2 regions of the Thermoanaerobacter ethanolicus JW 200 genome follow, and region 2 is predicted to be linked to the other one. Evidence: riboswitches for the same ligand, from Rfam matches in the RefSeq annotation. Region 2 holds a riboswitch; the other holds the start of a gene.
What was found. A riboswitch is a leader RNA that binds a small molecule or an ion and turns the genes downstream of it on or off. The one in region 2 is predicted to bind thiamine pyrophosphate.

Region 1 (4,556 bases), 1.4 Mb from region 2:
TTTAAAATATATTTGTTATCGTCAATATATCCATTCACATTACTTTAATGTTGTGATATGGTGTTATTATATTATTGTAGATACTTTAACTCGAACAGGTTAAAATAAAAATATAAAGAGAGAAAGTGTCACAAAATGCCAAGAGGTCAAAGAAAATATAGTGAAGAGTTCAAAAACACTATAGTAGAGTTGAAGCTTGGTATAATAGAAAAAGACTACATAGCAGTATAGGGTATATGACTCCGCAACAATTTGAGGATTTGATTAAAAAATCTGCATAAAAATTTCGAGTTTTTGTGTCTACCATATTGACATAAATCCACTGGTACAGCTACTGTAATTGTAGACTAGCAAACGTGAGACAAAAATATGTTAAAAGTCAGGGAAGCTTGATAATTTCAAGCCCATGACTTTTAATATTATTAGTATACGCCGATTATTAACATTCATTTAGCAGTAAAGGATGTCCTTATGATAATGCATGTATAGAATCCTTTCATACTTCTTTAAAGAAAGAATAAGTAAATATAGTTACTTACTATACTATAAGGATTTATAAATGGGGCAATAAAGGCAATAGATAAGAATAGATGTTATAACTTGGAGTTGACCATTTTCTAAGATAGTGCTATAATTGTATACAGAGATTGTTATAAATTTAACAATAGGAGGTAATTAAAGTGTGGGAAACAAAAATAAATCCAAATAAGGTTTTTGAACTTCGCTGCAAAAACACGACTTATTTTGGAATAGGTAGTATAAAAAAGATAAAAGATATTCTAGAAGTTCTTAAAAACAAAGGTATCAACAATGTCATTCTTGTAACCGGTAAAGGTTCCTATAAAGCCAGTGGGGCCTGGGATGTGGTAAAACCGGCTCTTGAGACACTCGGATTCAAATATTCACTTTATGACAAAGTTGGGCCCAATCCTACTGTTGACATGATCGATGAGGCGGCCAAAATCGGCCGGGAAACCGGGGCAAAAGCTGTTATCGGCATTGGCGGTGGCAGCCCTATAGATACCGCGAAAAGTGTGGCTGTACTGCTGGAATACACTGATAAAAATGCAAGAGAACTTTATGAACAGAAATTCATACCTGAAAAAGCTGCTCCTATTATAGCTATAAACCTTACTCATGGTACTGGTACCGAAGTAGACAGATTTGCGGTGGCTACAATCCCAGAAAAAAATTATAAGCCTGCAATTGCTTATGATTGCCTGTATCCTATGTATGCCATAGATGACCCTTCCCTTATGACAAAGCTTGACAAAAAACAGACAATAGCGGTTACTATAGATGCTTTAAACCACGTTACCGAAGCTGCTACCACTCTTGTAGCGTCACCTTACAGCGTCCTAATGGCAAAAGAAACAGTGAGGCTGATAGTTCGTTACCTACCCGCTGCTGTAAATGACCCTGAAAACCTTGTGGCCAGATACTATTTGCTTTACGCTTCTGCTTTAGCTGGTATTTCTTTTGACAATGGCCTTTTGCACCTTACCCATGCGCTAGAGCATCCTCTGAGTGCAGTAAAACCCGAGATAGCTCATGGTCTTGGACTTGGTGCTATACTGCCTGCGGTGGTAAAGGCTATTTATCCATCTGTTGCAGAAGTTCTGGCTGAAGTATATAGTCCTATAGTGCCTGGGCTAAAAGGTCTGCCTGCTGAAGCAGAATATGTAGCTAAAAAGGTTGAAGAATGGCTCTTTAAGGTAGGATGCACCCAAAAACTTTCGGACTTTGGATTCACAAAAGAGGATATTCCGACTCTGGTAAGGCTTGCTAAAACTACGCCTTCTCTGGACGGATTGCTTTCTAATGCACCAGTGGAAGCAACTGAAGCTGTTATTGCCAAGATTTATGAAGAATCTTTCTAAAATTTAATTTAAAAATTTCACAGCAAGCAGATAGACAATAGGCAATGAACAAGAACAGTATAGTTATTATTTTAACCATGTTGAAGGCAAAGAAATTTTAATCTTTGCAGACAGCGAAGGACAAACAATAGCACAACAAGTTCAAATAGGATATCTTTTTGATAAATAAGAAATGAAGACTGAGAAATTGAGGAGAGCCCTTAGCTTACAAAAATGAGCTAAGGGCAGTAATTTTATGTTTTTTTGTTAACACTTAAATTTTATCAGAAAAAGGGGAATTTATAACTTAACTCATTAAATATTGATATCATTTTCAAAATAATTGTTGAATTCTTTTGCGTTTGTGGTATAATTAGTTTAAGCAATTTACTTAAAACTAAATATGACAAGTGCTAGGGGAGCCAAAAAGTGGCTGAGAGGGGATTCGTTCCCGACCCTTTGAACCTGTCAGGGTAATGCCTGCGTAGGGAAGCATGCTTTTTAAAACATTTGTAAAAATGCTCACCTCACAGGTGGGCTTATTTTATTATTTGGAGGTGTTTTTATGAAATTAGCCCTTACTATTGCCGGCTCTGACTCTGGGGGAGGAGCAGGTATACAGGCAGATTTAAAGACTTTTTCAGCCCATGGAGTATACGGCATGAGTGTCATTACTTCAATAACAGCGCAAAATACAATGGGGGTTTTGGGAATTGAGGATATAAGTCCTGATATGGTGTATTTGCAGATGAAGACAATTTTTGAGGATTTATATCCAGATGCAGTGAAGATAGGTATGGTGTCTAATGAAGACATAATTAAAATGGTTGCAAAAGGGTTAAAAGATTACAATGTAAAAAATATTGTGTTGGACCCTGTTATGATTTCAAAAAGTGGAAGCTATTTATTGAAGCCGGAAGCAGTGGAGGCTTTGAAAGAGGAACTGATTCCTTTAAGCCTTGTAGTTACGCCAAATCTTATGGAGGCAGGAGAGCTAATTGGAAGGGAAATCAAAAGTGTGTATGACATGAAAGAGGCAGCTAAAAGAATTTTAGATTTTGGTGCAAAAACAGTGGTGGTAAAAGGTGGACATCTTACAGGAGATGCTTTAGATGTATTTTTCGATGGAAAAGAGTTTTATGAAATTACATCAGAGAGAATCGATACTAAAAACACGCATGGTACAGGCTGCACATTTTCCTCAGCTATAGCTGCCAATATCGCTTTAGGCTATGATTTAGTTGAGTCAATAAAAAGAGCGAAGTCATACATTACAGGGGCTATAAAACATTCGTTGGCCATAGGGCATGGAGTAGGTCCCACTAACCATTTTTGGAATATAGAAATAAGGAAGGTGTGAGATATGGACTTAACCCTTTATGCTATAACGGATAGGTCTTACATAAAGGATATGGATATTGCTGACGCAGTAGAATTAGCAATAAAAGGCGGTGCAACAGTAATTCAACTGAGAGAAAAAGACATATCAAGTAGGGAATTTTATGAAATTGCTCTCAAAGTTAAAGAAGTGACAAAAAGAAATAGAATCCCTCTCATTATTAACGACAGAGTGGATATAGCTTTGGCAGTAGATGCAGATGGAGTTCACGTTGGACAGGAGGATTTGCCGGCAGATGTTGTAAGAAAAGTAATAGGTCATGATAAAATAGTAGGGGTATCAGCGAGGACAGTGGAAGAAGCTTTAAAAGCACAAAGAGATGGAGCGGATTATTTAGGAGTGGGAGCGGTGTTTAAGACTCCTACAAAGCCGGAGGCGGAAGCTATTGGAATAGAAGGGCTGAAAAAGATAAAAGAGGCAGTCACTATTCCCGTAGTTGCAATAGGAGGTATAACAAAAGATAATGCTTATGAAGTCATGTTAAAGTCGGGAGTAGACGGGATATCTTCAGTTTCAGCTGTGTTTTATGGGGATATAGAAAACAATACAAGAAAACTTTTGGAGGTTATAGCAAAAGCGATAAACGATAGGAGGAATTTGAAATGAAAAAAGAATTGTTGAAAATTTTAAGAGAGAAAAAACCTTTAGTTCACCATATTACAAATATAGTTACTGTCAATGATTGTGCTAATATAACACTGGCTATAGGAGCATTGCCAGTCATGGCACATGCCTTGGAAGAAGTAGAAGAAATGGTAAGTGCAGCAGATGCTTTAGTTTTAAATATAGGCACTCTTACAAATGAACAAGTAGAAGCGATGATAAAGGCAGGAAAGGCTGCAAATAGACTTAAAGTACCAGTTATATTAGACCCTGTTGGAGCGGGAGCTACGAAGCTTAGGACACAAAGCTCAAAAAAGATATTAGAAGAGGTAAAAATTTCTGTGATAAAAGGGAATAGTGCTGAGATTTCAATACTTGCAGGCAAAGGTGGGAAGATACGCGGTGTAGAATCTCAAAGCGGAGCAGATGATATTTCTGAAGCTGCAAAAGATTTAGCAAACGCGTACAACGTTGTAGTAGCAGTGTCAGGTGTTACTGACATAATTACTGATGGAAAAAGAATTGCGTATGTAAAAAATGGGCATCCTATGATGGGCACTGTTACTGGCACAGGTTGTATGCTTACCTCTGTAGTAGCGAGCTTCTGCGGAGTATGTGAAGATTATTTTGCAGCTACAGTAGAAGCTTTTGTAGCTTTTGGAATAGCAGGTGAAAGAGCCGCTCAAAGCAGCAAT
Region 2 (4,556 bases):
GTGTACAGTTTACATACACTACTACCCAATCACATTTGAATCTTCTTGCTCTCCTTGCACCCCTTCTTATAAGCTTTTTAGATAGTGGATTTGGTGTTATACACACCATTATTTTTTCATTTGTTTCCCATGTATCAGTTATTCCATGCTCTTTCATATATTCTTCTAATTCTATATCTACTTCTTCGGCGGTAAGTCTTAGCATTAACTCTCTTAAAGCATTTAAATTTCCCTTTCTAAAAAAGTTAGATAGACACTCATCGACTTTGCTTACTGGATAAATATCTCCTCTTTTTAATCGATTAAGCAAAGCATCAGGAGTCAAATCTACAGCAACAATTTCATCTGCGCTATCGACTATGCTGTCAGGGATTGTTTCTCTTACAGCAACACCTGTGATTTGTTGAATAACGTCATTTAAACTTTCTAAATGTTGGATGTTAAGTGTTGTAATTACATTTATTCCATGGCGCAAAATTTCTTCCACATCTTCATATCTTTTTTTGTGCTTAGAGCCAGGCGCATTCGTATGTGCCAATTCATCTATCAAAACTACTTCTGGTTTACGAGCAATTATGGCGTCGGTATCCATTTCTTCTAATATCATGCCGTGGTATTCAATTTTTTTTCGCGGGATTATTTCTAAATTTCCTATTTGTGCTTCTGTCTCTTTTCTTCCATGAGTTTCCACATAACCTATTACTACATCTTGACCTCTTTTAAGACGCCTGTTGCCTTCATTGAGCATTGCATAAGTTTTTCCAACACCAGGAGCATATCCTAAGAATATTTTTAATTTTCCTCGCTGTTGCTTTTTTATAATTTCTAAAGCTTCTTCAGGAGTTAACCTCCTAAAACCTTCACTCATTAAATTTACACGCCCTCCACAGTTTGATTATATCTTTGTTTGAGCATAATGATTTCATACAACTATAATAATATGAATCTTATTAAAAATCAATAAAAAGAGAGAGCAATTGCTCCCTCACATTTTTTCAAACATATCTTTTCCTACTCCACAGTCCGGGCAGACCCAATCATCAGGCAATTCTTCAAAAGGAGTTCCTGGTTCAATTCCTTGTGATGGGTCTCCTTCTTCTGGATCATAGATGTACCCGCATACTGTGCACTGCCACTTTTCCATAAAAAATACCCCCTTGATGTTTTCCTCTATTATAGCAGAAATTAGCAAAGAAAATCAAGGGGGGAATGTAAATAAGGCAAAGGTATTAGCAAGTCATAGTTGAAGTTCCAAGGTACTCACTGACAATTTTCATAGCGCAGAATTTTCCGCACATACTGCAAGTTTTGGCTGTAGATATGTTTTTATTGACGCGATATTTAAAAGCTTTATCAGGGTCTATAGAAAGCTTTATTTGGTCATCCCAGTTTAAGGCTTTTCTAGCTCTAGCCATAGTTAAATCTTTTTCTTTAGCACCTTTTACGCCTTTTGCGATATCTGCAGCATGGGCAGCTATTTTTGCTGCAATAACGCCTTCTTTGACATCTTCTTTGTCTGGAAGTCCGAGATGTTCAGCGGGTGTAACATAGCAAAGGAAATCAGCACCAGAAGCTGCTGCAATTGCTCCTCCGATTGCTGAAGTTATGTGGTCATAACCAGGAGCTATATCAGTCACAATAGGGCCAAGCACATAAAAAGGAGCGTTGTGACAAAGTTGTTTTTGAAGTTTTACATTTGCTTCAATTTGGTCAATTGGCACATGCCCGGGTCCTTCTACCATAACTTGAACTCCTGCCTCTCGAGATTTCTTTACCAATTCGCCAAGGATTATAAGTTCTTGAATTTGTGCTGCGTCTGTAGCATCTTCAAGACAACCTGGACGCAGTCCATCTCCTAAGCTTAGAGTTATGTCATATTTTTTAGCAATATCAAGGAGCCTATCAAAATGTTTATACAAAGGATTTTCTTTGTCGTTATGGAGCATCCAAGCAATTGTAAAGGAGCCACCGCGGCTTACTATATCCATCACTCGGCCGTTGTCTTTAAGCTTTTTCAATGATTCAAATGTTAGACCACAGTGGACTGTAATAAAATCAACCCCGTCTTTTGCTTGTTCTTCTATAACTTCAAAAATAAATTCTTCAGGCATAGCTACAATGCTACCGTATTTGGATATAGATTCTACAGCTGCTTGATACATAGGGACAGTGCCTACAGGGACAGGGGAATTTTCAAGTATTTTTCTACGAGATTGGTTAATGTCGCCCCCTGTGCTTAAATCCATTACCGCATCTGCTCCAGCTTTTACAGCAACATTTAATTTTTCAATTTCTTTTTCAATTTCAGGGTATGCATCAGAGGTTCCTATATTGGCATTTACTTTTGTCGATAAACCCCTTCCTATGCCTTTGGGAATGAGGTTTTTGTGGTTGATGTTTGATGGTATTACTATTTCTCCTTTTTTAACTCCTTCTAAAATAAATTCTTCGTCTACTCCTTCATACTCTGCGACTATTTTCATCTCTTTTGTGACAATGCCTGAAAGGGCGTATTCCAATTGTGTCATAATAAAAACCTCCTTAAAAAATAAATAAACCATGGGGATTATAGCCATGGCAGATGACCACATCCCTACGCAGGTACTAACCTAACAGGTTCGATGGGTTAAAAGGCAACACCTTTTTCTCAGCCGGTTACGCCGGCACCCCATGTGGCAAATATTAAATTTTTATAATCGATAGAGTATAAATATTATACAATATTATTATACCACTAAAAAAAATCGGCGTATATTAAAATTTAGAAAAAATTTAAGAAAGAGTACAAAAAAAGTTCTTGACTTTACAGTTTCAAAGTGATAACATAGATTACAACATGCAAAATTGAATATATTACACACAAACCTCTTATCAAGAGTGGTGGAGGGACTGGCCCGATGAAACCCGGCAACCGGCATTTATATGCGTCTGGTGCCAAATCCTGCAGGTTAGGGTGTCTAACCTGAGAGATGAGAGGAGTGGCGGATTATTAGGCCCTCTTCTCATTGAGAAGAGGGCCTAAAAATTTATTTGGAGGTGTGACATGAAAATAAAAATCGGATTATTAGGACTTGGAACAGTAGGAACAGGAGTATATAAATTGATAACTTCAAGAGGAGGTCATATAAGGGAGAGTACAGGGGTTTATCCTGAGATAAAGAAGATACTCGTGAAAAATCTCAATAAGCCAAGGAAAGTGAAGGTAGAAGGACTACTTACCCAAAATGCTGAAGAAATTTTGAAAGATAAAGAGATAAAAATAGTTATTGAAGCAATAGGAGGTATTTCTCCAGCTTACGAATATGTGAAGGAGGCTTTGGCTTCAGGGAAGCATGTAATCACTGCAAATAAAGAATTGATAGCTAAGCATGGAGAAGAATTAAATGAAATAGCAGAAAAGAATAGAGTATTTCTAAAATGTGAGGCAAGTGTAGGTGGGGCTATACCTATACTGCATCAAATTGATAGATTAAAAATTACAGATGAAATAGATTTTGTAGGCGGTATAATAAATGGCACTACTAATTATATTCTCACCAAAATGACTACTGAAGGTAGAAGTTATAAAGAAGCACTTAAAGAAGCCCAGCAATTAGGATATGCAGAAGCAAATCCCGATTATGACGTAAAAGGCTTTGATGCCCTTTATAAACTTGCTATATTAATGAGGAAAGTGTTCAATATAAACGTGCCAGTAAATTCTATAACCAGAAAAGGAATAGACGAAATCACGACTCAAGATTTAAATTACATCAATAAGTGGGGATATAAAATAAAATTATTTGCCTGGGGCAAAAAAGTCAAAGATGGCATCTTTGCAGGAGTGGAACCAGTTTTAGTCGAAGAAAATAATATTTTGTCAAGGATAAACGACGTAAATAATGCTATCATACTTAGAGGGGATAGTTTTGGTGAATATGTTTTTGTAGGAAAAGGTGCTGGAGAACTTCCTACAGGGGATGCTGTAGTGGCAGATTTAATTGATATATTGTTAAACTATGATATCAAAGATAATAAGAGGATAAACTTTCTTCCAATTCGTCAGGGAAGTTTTACAGATACTTTTTATATAAGGCTTGAAACTCATAAAGAAAATATTTTAGGTTTGAAAAAAGTTTTAAAGTTTTTAAAAGAACAAAAAGTATCAATTGTGGAATCTTCCTATGAAAACGGCACATTTACAGCTATTGTTAAAATGAAGAAAAGTGTTGAGACATTTACAGAAAAATTAGAAAAAATAACCGAGATAAAAACTATTTTTAAAGTTTTGCAAGAGGATATAACAGAAGAAGTAAGTAAATTTGAGGATTTTGTAGAAGTGATTTAAAAAAATTTTGTGAAAGGAGTTAAAAGTATGTCTAAAAAATATGGTTTTTCAACTTTGGCAATTCATGAAGGGTGGGAGCCTGACCCAACTACGGGAGCTGTAGCCCTTCCTATATATCAAACTTCTTCCTTTGCTTTTAAAAGTACTGAGCACGCTGCAGACCTCTTTGCCTTAAAAGAAGAAGGGTATATATATACTCGAATGATGAACCCCACAGTTGACGTTTTTG

Region 1: another riboswitch for thiamine pyrophosphate. It lies ahead of thiD (bifunctional hydroxymethylpyrimidine kinase/phosphomethylpyrimidine kinase); the one in region 2 lies ahead of thiC (phosphomethylpyrimidine synthase ThiC).

The regions. Positions count from the first base shown of each region.
Region 1 covers NZ_CP033580.1:1,183,809-1,188,364, forward strand. The annotation lists partial or broken gene EB239_RS15210 (hypothetical protein) at 225-281, shown strand; gene EB239_RS05845 (iron-containing alcohol dehydrogenase) at 681-1,880, shown strand; TPP riboswitch at 2,265-2,367, shown strand; gene thiD (bifunctional hydroxymethylpyrimidine kinase/phosphomethylpyrimidine kinase) at 2,425-3,219, shown strand; gene thiE (thiamine phosphate synthase) at 3,223-3,864, shown strand; gene thiM (hydroxyethylthiazole kinase) at 3,861-4,556, shown strand, end outside.
Region 2 covers NZ_CP033580.1:2,625,664-2,630,219, reverse strand. The annotation lists gene EB239_RS13050 (universal stress protein) at 1-868, opposite strand, end outside; gene rd (rubredoxin) at 986-1,144, opposite strand; gene thiC (phosphomethylpyrimidine synthase ThiC) at 1,230-2,528, opposite strand; TPP riboswitch at 2,574-2,681, opposite strand; SAM riboswitch class I at 2,866-2,976, shown strand; gene EB239_RS13035 (homoserine dehydrogenase) at 3,044-4,327, shown strand; gene EB239_RS13030 (homocysteine synthase) at 4,355-4,556, shown strand, end outside.